2 linked regions of the [Eubacterium] eligens ATCC 27750 genome follow. The protein of the gene in region 1 binds, or shares a complex with, the protein of each later gene. Links are inferred from orthologs where the notes say so. Each region holds a gene or a part of one and is shown on either strand. Other genes may lie near its edges.

Region 1 (8,231 bases):
AATATATTCTGTTGTATAGAAATTATCGGGCTTGGCAGCTTCGTATCTGTCGAATTCTTCACGGTTACGGCTGTAGAATTCAAGTACTTTTCCTGCAAATGTTTCATCAAGTACTTTAAGCTTCATGCCTTCAAAATCGTATTCAAATTTCATAATCATTCTCCATCAGTAGTGACAGTAGTATTCTTTTTCTTGCTTTTACGCAGTTCCTTGAAAAATGTTGTGAGCATTTCTGAACATTCTTCTTCACATACACCTTTAGTAATTTCGCACTGGTGATTAAATGTCGGAATCTGCAGTATATTAAGTATAGAACCGGCACATCCTGCTTTGGGATTCATGGAACCGATAACAACTCTTGGAATTCTTGCCTGAACAATAGCACCTGCACACATCTGACAAGGTTCAAGCGTAACATATAAAGTGCAGTTCTCAAGCCGCCAGTCGTTCATGTAGCGGCTGGCTTTCTTAATTGCAGTAATCTCGGCATGGCCGAGAGAGGTTTTATCAGTGTTACGGCGGTTGTAGCCTCTTCCTATAACCTTTCCTTCATACACAATCACACAGCCGATAGGCACTTCATTGAGTTTATAAGCCTTCTTAGCCTGTGTGATTGCCTGTTTCATATATCTGTAATCATCTTTTTCAAAATCCACCTGAGTATTATCCACTAAATTATCCTCCACAAAATATTATAAAAATTTTAACTTTTTTGTGAAAATGCGTCAACTTATCTGGAACATTTTTCGTATTAATAATAAAAGGAGGGAACGTGCGCAGAATTATGATTGCACTGGCACAGATTAGTAGTATAATGATTATATCAGTAGGCAGTATCGGAGCTATCAAAAGTCTTATACTTCATGCATCGGTAGGATAATTCATGACTATGCGTTATGTGACAGAGTTAGTGGCTGAGCTTATTATTATGCTGGTTATGATGTAGTTCGGAAAATCATTAGGAAAGAGAAGGTACAGGGTATGAAATTAGAGGTAAGGAATTTAAAGAAAACTTATGGTACAGTTCAGGCACTGAAGGGGATTAATTATACATTTACACCAGGAGTATATGGTATTCTTGGTGCTAATGGAGCCGGCAAGAGTACTATGATTAATCTTATCACTGATAATGTATCGAGAGATAAGATGAATGGTGGAAGTATTCTTTTTGGCGAGGATAGTGCAGAGGAAGATATATTAAAGCTTGGCAAACAGTTCAGGGGATTGGTTGGCTACATGCCGCAGCAGCAGGGATTTTATGAGGATTTTTCGCCTAAAGCATTTCTTAAATATATGGCAGAGATTAAGGGAGTTAAGAAGATTAAGACGACTGATGACAATGGCAATGAGGTTGTTAAGACTGTCAACCAGCAGATAGACGAGCTGCTAGAGGTAGTTAATCTTACTAAGGTTGCATATAAGAAAATTGGAGGATTTTCAGGAGGAATGAAGCAGAGAGTGCTGCTTGCACAGGCACTTCTTGGTAATCCTAAGATTCTTATACTTGATGAGCCGACAGCAGGACTTGACCCTAAAGAGAGAATCTCAATAAGAAACTATATTGCAGAGCTGTCTAAGGACAAGATAATTCTTTTTGCAACTCATGTTGTAAGTGATATTGAATGTATTGCTGATAAAGTACTTCTTCTAAAGAGCGGAGAAATAATTGCGACAGGAACACCTGTTGAGCTTATTGAAAGCATGGCTGGAAAAGTTGGTGAGATAACATGTACGCTTGATGAGGTCGGCGAGCTGCAGAAGGAATACAAGATTGGCAATATCAGACAGAGAAAGAACGGTCTTGCGTTAAGAGTTGTAGGTGATGAGCTGCCAGAAGAAGCAGTAAAAGTTGGAGATAATATTGACCTTGAGGATGTATATCTGTATTATTTTGAGTAGAATATTGGAATATCAGATTGTCAGGGAGAAATATCATGGAACTTATTAAAGGAAGACCTGCCGATGAAACAGGAAGACTAGAAAAAGAAATCAGAGTATATGATTTGTTGGATAAGCTTGGAATGGAATATTACAGAACAGACCATGAGCCTGCTACAACAATGGAAGTGTGTAATGACATAGATAAGATTCTGGACACACTTATATGTAAGAATCTTTTCTTATGTAACAGACAGAAGACGAATTTTTATATGCTTATGATGCCGGGTGACAAGCCATTTAAGACAAAGGATCTGAGTAAGCAGATTAATTCAGCGAGACTTTCATTTGCAGATGAATCATATATGGAGGAATTCCTAGATATAACACCGGGTTCAGTATCCATAATGGGACTTATGAATGATACGGATAACCATGTGCAGTTACTGATGGATAAGGAAGTGCTTGAGGGTGAATCTCTCGGATGTCATCCTTGCATTAATACATCAAGTCTTAAATTAAAGACTAAGGAAGTGATGGAGAAATTCCTTCCGGCTGTTCATCATGAGGCGGTGATAGTTGAGCTGCCGAGGTATGATATATCTGAGTAAGAACCGATGGTAAGCTGTGTAGAAGTCCAATCCCGGGAAGCCGGTACGCGAAATTGGACATTAGAGCAGAGAGAGTCACAGAGGAAGTCCAAAAAGAGCGCCAAAGCATGACGGATTGGATGTTGAAGCAGTGGTAAGCCGTGTGGAAGTCCAATCCCGGGAAGTCGGCACGCGAAATTGGACGTTAAAGCAGTGTGAGTCACAGAGAAAGTCCAAAAAGAGCGCCAAAGCATGACGGATTGGACGTTGAAGCAGTGGTAAGCCGTGTGGAAGTCCAATCCCGGGAAGTCGGCACGCGAAATTGGACGTTAAAGCAGTGTGAAGGCAAGAGAAAGTCCAAAGACTCCACAAACAACAATTGGGAAGTGAAATTGGGAAGTGCTTCACACCTTGACAACAGGCATATGTAACAAGTATAATTGAAATACCGTGCAGCCGGGGTAGTAGCGGCACCTTGAACCTGCAATCCGCTATAGCAGGGGTGATGTTCGGCAGAGGGCTGATATTTATGGAGCAGCCCGGTGTAAGTGGTGTTGACATTTGGGTCTTTCACGACGGAAATCCACGAACCATGTCAGGTCAGGAATGAAGCAGCATTAAGTGGAATCTTCCGGGTGTTGAAAGGGTGCCTGGATCGAGCTAACTGCATCGGTAACGTCTGTGGATATCAGTTCGAAGCCGGACGCACGGCTTTTGTTATTAAAATGTTACTCGTCGCAGCTAATTTAGGAATGTCAGGCAGATTCGTCATGCTTGCATGTAAGAAACTGTATGATATTCCTAAATTATCCTGCGAAGCAGGAACTTAACCGACATAAGTAAAACATAAGCTGCGAAGCAGCGGCAGACGCCGGAGGCGGATGGTTTTACGCATGAGGTTAAGGGCTGCGAAAGTAAAGACAGCGCAGAGGGAGGTAACCATGTCATATCAGGCTTTATACAGAAAATGGCGTCCAGACAATTTCAATGATGTAAAAGGACAGGATACAATAGTAACAACTCTGCGAAATCAGATTAATGCAGACAGAATAGGCCATGCATATCTGTTCTGCGGAACAAGAGGAACTGGTAAGACATCAGTTGCCAAGATATTTGCGAAGGCAGTTAATTGTGAGCATCCGGTTGACGGCAACCCTTGTGGAGAGTGCCCGACATGCAAGGCGATTGCGGCTGGAACAAGCATGAATGTAATAGAGATAGATGCGGCATCTAACAATGGTGTCGATAATATAAGACAGATAAGAGAAGAAGTACAGTACTCACCGACAGAAGGAAGATTCAAAGTCTATATAATTGATGAGGTTCATATGCTTTCAATAGGAGCGTTCAATGCATTGTTAAAGACATTGGAAGAACCTCCGGCATATGTAATATTTATACTGGCTACTACAGAAGTGGCGAAGATTCCTATTACAATCCTTTCAAGATGTCAGAGATATGACTTCCACAGGATAACAATAGAGACAATTGCAGGCAGGCTGTCAGAACTTATGAAGGCGGAGGGACTGAATGTAGAGGATAAGGCAATAAAATATGTTGCCAAAGCTGCAGATGGTTCTATGCGAGATGCGTTAAGTCTGTTAGACCAGTGTCTGGCATTCTATCTGGGGAAAGACCTTAAGTATGAAAATGTATTAGATGTTCTTGGGGCAGTTGACACGGCGGTATTTAGTAAAATGCTTTCAACAATCCTGTCAGGAGATGTTGCTGTGTGCATGTCACTTATGGAAGACCTGATAATGCAGGGAAGAGACCTTTCACAATTTGTTACAGACTTTATATGGTATCTTAGAAATCTGCTTCTTATTAAGACAACCAAAGATGCAGAAAGAATTGAGGACGTAATAGAAGTATCAGCAGATAATCTTGAAGACCTGAAGAAAGATGCACAGAATGTAGATATAGATACACTTATGTATTATATAAGAGTGTTGTCAGAATTATCGAATGACCTGAAGTTTTCTACACAGAAAAGAGTTAAGACAGAGATAACATTTATAAAGCTGATGCGTCCGGCAATGGATAACAGTCAGGATATCGGCGATGTTGTAAGCCGTGTGACAATGCTTGAAGGGCAGTTACAGAAAGTACTTGATGATATTAAAAGCGGTAAACTTGTAAGCACAGCAGGTATGGCTGGTGGCGCTGCGGGCAGTCAGGCAGCAGTACAGCAGCAGACCTCAAAGAAGCCTGTAGTTAAGCGTGTATATGATGCAGTTCCAGAAGATGTTAAGGCAATAGCGGCAGGCTGGAAGGATATCATAGCAACGATAGATGACCCTGTTAATCAGACATTTTTACAGGCTGCACATGTTACATTAGCAGAAGATGGAATTAGTCTTGAAATTATGGTAGAATCACTTAGTGCCTATAATTCACTCAGCAGACAGGAAGTTATGGAAAGCATAGAGAATGTAATTGAGGAGAGAACAGGAGTAAGGGTTTCAATTAAAGTGACTAAGCTTAACGATGATGAAGATTTCCACAGCAGATTCGTGGATCTTAAGGAACTCGTAGGCATAGATATAGAAGTAGATGATAAGGAGGAACTTATATAATGGCTAAAAGAGGTGGTTTTCCAGGAGGAATGCCTGGTAATATGAATAATCTGATGAAGCAGGCACAGAGAATGCAGCGTCAGATGGAGGAGCAGCAGGCAGAGCTTGAGAATAAGGAATTCAGTGCGACAGCAGGCGGCGGAGTAGTTGAGGTAACTGTTACAGGTAAGAGAGAAGTATCTAAGGTTAAGATTGACCCTGAAGCAGTTGATCCAGATGATGTAGAGATGCTTGAGGACTTAATCGTAGCAGCTACTAATGAAGCTTTAAGAAAATGCGAAGAAGAGTCACAGGCACAGATGGCTAAGATTACTGGAGGACTTGGAGGATTAGGCGGAGGCTTATTCTAATGGACATCTACAGTGGTCATATTAACAGATTAATTGAAGAATTGTCGAGATTACCAGGGGTTGGGGCGAAGAGTGCCCAGCGCCTGGCATTTCACATTATAAACATGCCTGAGTCTGAGGTTAAGAGCCTTGCAGACACAATGATTGATGCAAAGCAGCATATTCACTACTGTAAGGAGTGTTTTACACTTACAGATGAAGAACTGTGTCCGATATGCCGCGACCAGAAAAGAGACCATAAGACAATTATGGTAGTTGAACATACAAGAGATATGGCGGCATATGAAAAGACAGGAAAGTACGAGGGCGTATATCATGTTCTTCATGGAGCAATAAGCCCGATGCTTGGAATCGGACCGGCTGATATCAGATTAAAGGAGCTTATGGTAAGGCTTCAGGGAGATGTTGACGAGGTTATTATCGCAACTAATTCCAATCTGGAGGGTGAGACAACAGCAATGTACATAAGCAAAATGATAAAGCCAACAGGAATTAAGGTGACAAGAATTGCAAGCGGAGTTCCTGTCGGCGGCGATCTTGAATATATCGATGAGGTTACACTTTTAAGAGCATTAGACGGAAGAACCGAGCTTTAAATTTGGTGAAGAACCAAGCTTTAAGCTTAATGCCCTGGCGCACCGGGCGTTAAGACAATATGTGTAAAATGCGTGCGCAGAAATGAAGAATACTATGGCAGAGAATATGACAGGTGATATCATATCGGATCACCGTGAACGAATGCTTAATCTGAAGAAATATTATCCTTTCTTCAGACTGATAGACACATCATTTTCTAATTTCAAGGATGGCAAATACGAAATCCTTGATATGGGCTATATAGTTATGGCGGTTCTCCGTTTCTTTATAGAGGAGAATAATTTTAAGGAAAAGGATGTTACATATCCCGAATATCTCGATTTCTTAAGGCTGATACTTAAGAGAGATTTCGGGCTTGATTTGAATGAACAGGACAGCAAGGAGATTGCTGATTATATATTTGACAAGATAAAGAATGATGGCAGGCCATTTGAATTCTCGTATTTTGATCCGGTGGACAGGAAAAAGAGAGTTTCAAGGATGAAGATAATCGAGAGTTCAATAAGAGACAATACCGTGTGGTATTCGATAAGCCCTGATGCTATTGAATTCTATCTTGATACCAAGGAAATCAAGGACGAGAGCAGGATAAGCGTATCCCAGCTTCTTCTTGAAAAAATGATTAATTCACAGAACTTCCGTGGCGGAGTTGAAGTGGTTGAAAGAATTAACGAAGAGGTCAACCGCCTTAAGTTAAAGAAGAATGAAGTGCTGACAATATTGTCGGGCGATGTATTTGCAGGAATAGAGGCTTATGAGGAATTCGTCAAGACAGGAATGAAATGGTTTGATGATGAAGAAAAGCTTTTTAAGAAGAACCGTGACCTTATTGCAAAATCAATCGAGAAGCTTAATGCATCGGGCAGCACAGGCGAAGGCTATTACAGGACGATGAACGAAATATACAGTCTTGAGACTCAGCTTAAGCAGGCAATGAACAGGCACAGCGAGCTGTTAAAGGATTGTACAGAAATGCAGAAGATGACCGATGACGCAGTAAGACGCGCCAAGCTTGGCAGATTAAGAAGCCATATGGATTTCACATCGGCACTTTCAGATATGATTAAGAGGGACAATGCAGATATATTAGTCACAATGTTAAGTCCGCTTCTAAAGCCGAACATAAGAAAGACATTTGACCTGATAAGCATTGATGATGCGCTTATGGTGAAGCCTCCAAGATATGAGGAGAAAGAGCTTATAAGCAATGAAAGACCGGAAGATATTGAATTCGAAGATGAGATTGAAGAAAAGAGAATTAAGGATAATTATGTATTCCTTATGAAAAATCTCATTGTGTGTTTGAAAAAATCGGACATTATAACACTCGGTCAGTTTGCAGATGCAATGAAGAGGGCGTATGGTGAGCAGATTTTAAGAAATGCAGATTTCTTCTCTTTCTTTGTTAATCTGTGCCAGAAGGATGAGTACCAGCTTGGCGGTGATGCGGGAGAAGATACATTTCTTGATGCATACTTAGGGGAAGGTTTTAAAGATACAGAAAGCTTTACATTTGCAATAAGAAAAGGGCTTGGCGGGCAGGTTATATTGTCGGATAACTGTATGATGGCAGATGTTGAATTGGTACGAAAGGAAGCACATGGAGAATAGAAATCTAGATAAGGCGCTGGACATAGTTTCCAAGCTTATCACAGGGGAAAATGTGTCTGAGAGGGGCGAGAATGCAGCTCTTTATCAGGAATACAATAATAATGCAGAAGTGTATGACATCGTTCATATGTCACTTAAGAAACTTAATCTTAACATATATGAATATAACAATGGTCTGTATGTGAGTGCAGGTGATAATAACAGGGTGTTTGGATATTCTAATGAGGAATTAAGAAATGTACTTGGATTAAGAGTTAACAAAGAATTATATCTTGCGTATTTCATAATCTACAACATAATAACAGAGTTTTATTCAGATACAATGAGTTCAACTTATGCTGAGTTCATAAGACTTGAGGACATCATTAAAAATGTTGATAAGACAACAGGTGGTATTGTCGATAAGAGCGCAGGGCTTGTGCTTGATGAGGTTGAGGAGAACAGCTTTAAGCAGATAGCACTTACATGGGACGAGCTTCCGGTGACAACAGTAGAGGATCAGACAGGAGCGAGAGCAGCAAGAAATTCCAAGTCGGGTATGGTAAAGCTTGTGCTTAATTTCTGCGTTGCGCAGGAACTTTTAGTTGAGAGTCAGGACAGATATTATCCGACAGACAGATTCAGAA
Region 2 (8,306 bases), 2.1 Mb from region 1 along the record:
CTAAGGTTGCATCTGATGATATTAACTTTAAAGATGTATATTATGAAATGATTAACGCTGAGGATATCTCACTTGAAGAGCCTGAAATAATGCTCTTCCTTATTGTTGAGCTTGTAAGTTCAACTTGCTACAGCGCAATTCTTTATAAAGAACCTGCTGACATAGATACTATCAAACCTTACCTCTTCAAGACAGTACGCGCAATCATAAGAGAGCACACTATCCAGTAGCTGCTTACGCTTTCCCTTCAAGCTCCTGATATATATCCCTCTTTGACACACCTCTGTCCTTTGCCGCAGCTTTCATGGCTTCTTTCTTGTCCATACCCTGCGACATATACATCTGCACATGTTCTGCCACACTCATGTTTTCCCACTGCTTTCTTGCCTCGGCCTTTAACTGCTCACGGCTCTTTCCGGCAATCACAAGCACATATTCGCCTCTCGGCTCATTATTTTCATAATATTCACATGCAGATTCAAGCGTGAATTCCATAGAATTCTCATATCTCTTGGTAAGCTCCTTACATATAGTAATCAATCTGTCGCCCCCAAGCGTATCTTGCAGTTCTGCAAGTGTCTTAGTAAGTCTATGCGGTGCTTCATATATAATCATAGTCCTTGTTTCACATGCTAACTCTGCAAGAACTTCTTTTCTCTCATTCTTATCCGCTGGTAAAAATGCTTCAAATGCGAATCTTCTTGTCTCGCGTCCTGACATTGTGAGTGCAGTTATACATGCAGCCGGTCCCGGAAGTGAAGTAACCCTGATACCTGCTGCCCTGCATTGCTTTACAAGCTCCTCACCAGGATCTGATATTCCTGGAGTTCCTGCATCAGTAATTACAGCCACATCCATTCCACCTAATATTTTATCAACAAGAACCTTTGCCTTATCATACTTATTAAATTCATGATAGCTTGTCATAGGTGTCTTTATTTCAAAATGATTAAGCAGCTTAATACTGTTTCTTGTATCCTCTGCTGCAATCAGGTCTGCTTCTGAAAGCACACGCAGAACCCTGTAAGTAATATCCTCAAGATTACCAATAGGCGTTGCACACAGATACAGCATACCCGGTCCGTCTTTCTTTACATTTTTTTCATTATCCATAATAAACCTCTATCTATTCATACATTTTTAGAAGCGCATCAGTGTAAGTACCGTCCGTCTTGTATACAATAAGCGGTTCTTCAACTATAAGCTGGGAATTACCACCCTTAACCGCTTCTATAAGCACCATATTGGCAGCCTTATTCACATAAGGATACACCAGCCTCATTCTCTTCGGCTCAAGATGATACTTTCTCATAGTGTCAAATATATCAACAAGTCTGTTCGGTCTGTGAACCATATACATTTTCCCTTTAGATTTAAGACAACGGCTTGCTTCCCTTATAACATCATCAAGACTACACAGAAGCTCATGCCTTGCAATTGCCTTGGCACTGTCCGGATTAACAATACCGTGATTTTCATTCATATATGGCGGATTGCTCGTCACAACATTAAAAGAAGCTTCCCCAAATATAGTGGAAGCTTCCTTAATATCACCCTTAACAACACTGATTCTGTCCTCAAGATGATTAAGCTCCACATTTCTTCTGGCAAGCTGTGCGCTTCCCTCCTGAATCTCAAGAGCACTGTATGTGCTACCTGGATTCTTAGACTGCATAAGCACCGGAATAATACCATTACCTGTACCCATGTCCAGCACCCTGTCTTTCTTCCCTGCCATGGCATAAGTAGACAACAGCACTGCGTCCATTCCAAAACAGAAAATATCTGTATTCTGTATAAGCTTTAGTCCATCTCTCATCAAATCATCAATTCGTTCATTAATCATCACTAATATGGGCTTTTCCTTCTTTTCTTTCTAATTCCTCAAGTGCCTTAAGTTCCTTATCATCATCAATTCTGACCTTATCAAATCTTCTTTTTCTCTTAAAACGAAGTTCCTCAACCGGATATTCCTTAAGTTCCTTTTCGTCATTATCATGAGTTATTAATACCTTAACTCTCTGCCTTAAAACATTGACACTTGAAACCTCACCAACCAGTTTATCTGGTGTAGTAACAGAATCTCCCACATTAGGCAGATGACTATTTAATTCCTCATATGTATCCTGCTCATTCTTTAAACAACACATAAGTCGTCCACACACACCTGAAATCTTAGTTGGATTAAGTGACAGATTCTGCTCCTTAGCCATCTTAATAGATACCGGATTGAATTCTGGTAAAAATGTGGCACAACATAAAGGTCTTCCGCAGGAACCAATTCCACCAAGAATCTTAGTCTCATCCCTTACTCCAATCTGTCTTAATTCAATTCTTGTCTTAAATACTGCAGCAAGATCCTTAACAAGCTCTCTGAAATCAATTCTTCCATCAGCAGTAAAATAGAACAGCACCTTATTATTGTCAAATGTATACTCAGCCTTAATAAGCTTCATATCAAGATTATGCTTTGCAATCTTCTCAAGACATATCTTAAATGCTTCTTTTTCCTTTTCTCTGTTTTTTAATTCTCTTTCATCATCTTCTGGTGTTGCAATCCTTATGATTGCCTTTAGAGGCTGGATAACCGCTGTATCTTCAACTTCTCTTTCACCTAGAACAACCTGTCCATATTCAACTCCTCTGGCAGTCTCAACAATAACATGCTGTCCTGTTTCGACTGAATATTTCCCAGGTGCAAAAAAATATATCTTTCCAACCTGTCTGAATCTAACTCCAACAACTTTAGTCATCTATACTCTCCATTCTATGAATTTTCCTTAATCGCCATAATAAGCAATTCAATAACCAGATCAAAATTAACATTTGCCTGAAGTCTCACCTTAACCCTGTCAATAGAATTAATAATATCCTGTAAACCTTCATATGACATAGTCTGTGCCTGACTCTTTATCAGTGTCATCTGGTCATTAAATATGAGCAGATTAGTATCATTCGTACTCTTAAACATAAGTACATCCCTGTACCACATAAGCATAAGGTCAAGATAATCATCAATAGTCAGCTTATAATTGGTAACTCTTTTCACCGATGTCATAATATCAGTCGAATCCATATCCTTAGCATTCTTAATAACATCCATTACATCACGTCTTAACTCTGCAAACTCAGTAGATTCAACCATAGTCATTGCCCTGCCGATTCGTCCAGCTGCAAATCTTGCTGCAAATTTACACTCGTAATCACTGATATTATCATAGTGGTCTTTAAGATATTTAATAACTATATCATCCTTTAGTGGCTTAAGATCAAGCACAACACATCTTGACAGAATAGTCTGTAAGAAAACATCCGGATTATTAGCAAGCAGAATAACAATTCCATAAGCCGGCGGCTCTTCAATTGTCTTAAGCATTGCATTCTGTGCTGCAACAGTAAGCTTGTCTGCTTCATCAATAATGTATATCTTGTAAGGACTGCTGTAAGGCTTAATCTGCATATCCGATACAAGCTGGTCTCTTATATCATCAACACCAATACTTCCCGGCTTCTCATGTCCAACCCAGATAATATCCGGCTGGTTCCTGCCTGCTGCCTGCACACAGGAATGGCACACCCCGCAAGGCTCAACACCGCCCGCCTCACACTGCAGTGTCTGTGCAAATGTGCTGGCAATAAGCTTCTTTCCTGAACCAAGTCCTCCGCTGATTACATAAGCATGAGATACCTTTCCCATAGATATTGCACTCTGCAAATGTTCTTTAATAGTCTCATATCCATATATGTCTGAAAAATTACCCATACTTATTCCTCTTTTCGTTACTTATCTGTAATATTATAACACATAATGCTCCTATGTTGAAATATCTAATAACAATCCCCTGATATCATCAATAGCTCCGACTATTGCAAGATGATCCTTTTCATCTTTTACCAGTTCTCTGGCAAGATTATCAAGATTTTCATCTACCATCTTAACAATTCCATACACCCTGTGTCTTCCCCTTCTGTCAAGAAAGTTCTCTCTTGAAAACTTGTGTGATCTGTTTACAACTTCATTTAGAAATCCTTTAACAAGCTCTCTGTACTTCTTCATATCTCTTATATCCATATGCTTTGCAATCTTTTCACCCTGCTCGGTAATTTCCTGCATCATATTTCCCAGTTTTTCCTGAAGGTCTTTCTCCTCAATATTGCTAATCAGTGTAAACTTAAAACTATCATCTGATTTTTCCTGTGCTTTAACCGGAGTGGTCTGATTAGCCGGTGCTATATCTTTAACCTTAATATCCATACATACCTCCTAATATGGCACTTTTAACTTCACTAATGCAATCCTCTAACTCTCCATTATTGCTAAACCTTCTTGTAATACCAGCCTTAGCAATATTCTCTTCTGAAAAATCCTCACTGTCTGCAAGAAATCTTCTGCACATTTCCTCATAGTGTGGATTATCCTGTTTCTGTTCTCTGTGGATAGCCCTTGTGAGTCTCAATCCATCTTCTACCTCAATATATATCGGCATAATATGCTGTTTTCCATAGAATTCACAGAATTTATCATACGCTTCAAGCGTTCCTATAACCAGATACCTGTTACCACTGTTAAGGTCAATCTGTCCGTCATCAGCTGTAAAATACTTCCACACACCATACACAGTATTATATTCTCTCAGTTCAACAATCCTGCCGCTCTCCTGCATCTTAACAGCTGTCTCATCATTTACAAAAAAATACTCAACCCCATCGGTCTCCCCGGCTCTCATTGGTCTTGTTGTATACAATATAACAGTATTAAGCTTCAGACTTTCATCTTCAATTAGGTTTTTATATATTTTATCCTTGCCGGACGCGCTTTTTCCCATAATAAATGCTATCTCAGGCATCTTATCTTTCCTTCCTTAAGACCGGGTACTTCCAGCCCGGCATTTATCGCACTCTTAATAATTCTGCATACATCACCGGTAATCCGCTCGCCTACATTAACAACAGGCATTCCCGGTGGGTATATAAGAACCGATGACATACTTATTCTACCACATATATCAGGTGAATTAACAGATAAATCTTCATATCCATTTTCATCCATTAAATCAATTGCATCTGCCGGACACATACATACTTCCGGCTTGTTGTTAATCGCATACCCTAAGCTTTCCCCTACATCATTTTCACTGTCTTTGCTTTCAACTTTCCAGCTTTCATCAATCTCCTTCAATGCACTAAGAAATCTGTCATAATACTCCTGTTTATCAGCAACTGAAGTCATTGCAATAACATATTTAAATGATGCCATCTCAAGCTGCACCTTATATTCATCCAATAACCTGTCATACAGGTACTTTCCATCATCACATATAAGAATAATCTTAGAAATATCATCACTATCCATCAATCTTATATTATTAAGTTTTGCAATATTTTCTCTTAAATTCTTAAGTCTTTTGATATAATCCTTAAAAATATAATCTCCCTGTTCTTCAATAATTCTCATACACCTGTCAATACTCGCCATAAGAATATATGAGGGGCTGGTTGTCTGATATATATTCCAAAATCTTTCCACTTTATCATAATCTACATAATTTCCAGAAATATGTAGAAGTGCAGTCTGTGTAAGTGCCGGTAATGTTTTATGAATACTGTTAATTACAATGTCAGCCCCAGCTTTTACTGCCGACTCTGGAAATTCCTCACTGAATTCAAAATGTGCCCCATGCGCTTCGTCAACTATAAGTGGTATTCCTTTTTCATGCAGATAACTGGCAATCTCCCTTACCTCTGACACAACACCTTCATAAGTCGGAGAAGTTATAATAACCGCCTGTGCATCCCTGTTATTTTCAACACATTTTCTAATCTGTTCTAATGATAGTCCTCTGTATATTCCTGTATCATTATCAACCTCCGGTATAACATATACTGGCTCTAACTGTGCCATAATCAATGCATTGTACACTGACACATGACAGTTTCTTGCAACGATAATCTTTCCTTTTCTTTTCGTCGCACCACATATAGCTGATAATATTCCTGCTGTACTTCCATTTACAAGCATCAGTGTTTTATCTGCTCCATACAATTTTGCTGCCCTGTCAGACGCATTTTTAATAATACCATCCGCATTATGCATATTATCAAATCCGTCAATCTCGGTAATATCAAGTTCTGAAGTACTTGCATATTCAGTATTGCGCTTTCCTCCCGGCATATGCATCGGCACATAACCAGCTTTTGAATACTCTTCAAGTTTTTCCAGAATATCTATATTTCCCATCAATACAACTCCATTATCTCTTATTCTGTAACCATAAGCTTTACTGTTACTTCATCATGGCTTCCAATTGCATCTGTAACTTCATACTTAATATCATAAGTACCTGTCTGGTCAAATGTATATCTTCCAACAGTCACAATCTTTGCAGTAATATCATTACCACAAGTATCAGTTGCAGTAACCCCTGTCATTACATCTATACTCTGACCAATCTTTGTCTGAATGTCCTTTGCCCCTTCTATCTTAGCACTATAAGCATTCCACGGATTATTCTCGTCAGGGTCTGTAGGATCCCAGCCGGCATATGCACTGTCCTCTGAAATCTTTATAGAATCCGGCTTACCAAGTGGTCCAGGATTAACTGCATCATCATATATAGTTACACCTGTTCCCGATGGACAGTTATCATATATCCACTTTACATCCCTAACGCACATTCTAACGCATCCAAGAGAAGCATAATCACCAAGCTTATTGTACTGTCCATCCTCCAGATCACCCTTATTCATTGAATAATATGGAACAGAATGGAACAGATAACCTCCACTTATTCTGAATGCATAACGTCCATAAGTACCATCAACCATATATCCCCATTCGTACTTATCTGATGTTACATAATTGTCACCCACAATAGTTTCGTCGCCTGCTTTTCCACATGATGTTGCAAATGCTTTGACTGGTATAGTGTATTCTCCATTCTCATCAATCCCATACACTGTAGCACAGTTAGCAGCTCTGTTTACTTTAATAAAATATGGAAGATAAACTCCTTCTGGTGCAATGTATTCTTGTTCTTTTGATTCAGGCTCTTTATTATCAATCCACACAACTTCCCTTGCCGCTGTTGTCTCTTCTGTTGAAACAACTGTCTGTTCATCATTACTCCCATGATTATCATCCTGTTTTTCCTTATTATAATGAGACAACATAATTCCAGCAGTTACTGCTCCTGCAATAGCAATCACAACAACAGCAATAAATATAACAAGTGTCAGATTTCTCCTGAACCATGACTTTCTTCTTTTTAAATATTTATAATTAATGTTTCCTTTTGACATAATATCCTCCTTTGTCCATTACAAAAAAATAATATGTGTTTATAAATGTTTTTAACGCAAAAAAAGCTGTTTCATCACGAAACAGCTTTAAGTGCCTAGAACCGGAATCGAACCAGTGACACGAGGATTTTCAGTCCTCTGCTCTACCGACTGAGCTATCTAGGCTTAGTAGCGGGGACAGGATTTGAACCTGTGACCTTCGGGTTATGAGCCCGACGAGCTTCCGAGCTGCTCTACCCCGCGGCATTCACTATATATATTATGTTAAATAGATGTAAAATATACATCAAAGTGGGCGGAGAAGGATTCGAACCTTCGAAGGCAGTGCCAGCAGATTTACAGTCTGTCCCCTTTGGCCACTCGGGAATCCACCCATCTATTAAATTAATACTAATAATGCTCTCACATTATTAATATAGAGCCGACTGTCGGAGTCGAACCAACAACCTGCTGATTACAAATCAGCTGCTCTGCCATTGAGCCAAGTCGGCAAAATTGATGGGGCCTACAGGGCTCGAACCTGTGACCCTCTGCTTGTAAGGCAGATGCTCTCCCAGCTGAGCTAAGACCCCATATATAATTGTGAGCTGTTTCCAGCAAGTTATCATCTGGGAAATGATAACAACGACCCGGATGGGGTTCGAACCCACGACCTCCGCCGTGACAGGGCGGCGCTCTAACCAGCTGAGCCACCAGGCCAATCGCTTTCGCAATTAAGAGATAAACTCTTTTGAAAGATTGCTCCTTCAAAACTGCACATTAAATATATCATATCATATCTGTCTTTGCAAATACTTTTTCATCCGATTACTCTTAAGAATAACTCTCTTTGTTCTATCCAAACCGTCTTAACCTTTTCTCTTGGTTAAGCCCTCGACCTATTAGTACAGATCAGCTCCATATGTCACCACACTTCCACCTTCTGCCTATCTACCTCGTCGTCTTCAAGGGGTCTTACTAACTTACGTTATGGGATATCTCATCTTGAGGGGGGCTTCACGCTTAGA

Evidence for each region.
Region 2: dnaX (region 1) and EUBELI_RS00140 share a complex: the UniProt entries of both Bacillus subtilis proteins name them as parts of the DNA clamp loading complex. The link is inferred for [Eubacterium] eligens ATCC 27750 from one-to-one orthologs.

What each region holds. Positions count from the first base shown.
Region 1 is NC_012778.1:2,085,314-2,093,544, reverse strand. What follows is about bases 2,848-5,728. They hold dnaX (DNA polymerase III subunit gamma/tau), read left to right. Parts: upstream 2,848-3,409; coding sequence 3,410-5,047; downstream 5,048-5,728. Other genes in these bases: recR (recombination mediator RecR), read left to right, coding at 5,397-5,728; EUBELI_RS09710 (YbaB/EbfC family nucleoid-associated protein), read left to right, coding at 5,047-5,397. Outside these bases: EUBELI_RS09735 (GNAT family N-acetyltransferase), read right to left, coding at 1-153; tRNA adenosine(34) deaminase TadA, read right to left, coding at 156-671; EUBELI_RS09725 (ABC transporter ATP-binding protein), read left to right, coding at 982-1,899; EUBELI_RS09720 (prolyl-tRNA synthetase associated domain-containing protein), read left to right, coding at 1,935-2,489; more of recR, read left to right, coding at 5,729-5,993; EUBELI_RS09700 (hypothetical protein), read left to right, coding at 6,088-7,605; EUBELI_RS09695 (DUF6063 family protein), read left to right, coding at 7,595-8,231. UniProt on the Bacillus subtilis protein: Part of the beta sliding clamp loading complex, which hydrolyzes ATP to load the beta clamp onto primed DNA to form the DNA replication pre-initiation complex.
Region 2 is NC_012778.1:20,357-28,662, reverse strand. What follows is about bases 1,766-4,721. They hold EUBELI_RS00140 (DNA polymerase III subunit), read right to left. Parts: upstream 3,764-4,721; coding sequence 2,768-3,763; downstream 1,766-2,767. Other genes in these bases: EUBELI_RS00130 (nucleoside/nucleotide kinase family protein), read right to left, coding at 4,245-4,721; EUBELI_RS00135 (YaaR family protein), read right to left, coding at 3,815-4,255; EUBELI_RS00145 (PSP1 domain-containing protein), read right to left, coding at 1,839-2,753; EUBELI_RS00150 (tRNA1(Val) (adenine(37)-N6)-methyltransferase), read right to left, coding at 1,766-1,846. Also shown: EUBELI_RS00160 (TetR/AcrR family transcriptional regulator), read left to right, coding at 1-230; rsmI (16S rRNA (cytidine(1402)-2'-O)-methyltransferase), read right to left, coding at 235-1,113; more of EUBELI_RS00150, read right to left, coding at 1,127-1,765; more of EUBELI_RS00130, read right to left, coding at 4,722-4,847; EUBELI_RS00125 (aminotransferase class I/II-fold pyridoxal phosphate-dependent enzyme), read right to left, coding at 4,835-6,238; EUBELI_RS00120 (L,D-transpeptidase family protein), read right to left, coding at 6,259-7,299. UniProt on the Bacillus subtilis protein: DNA polymerase III is a complex, multichain enzyme responsible for most of the replicative synthesis in bacteria.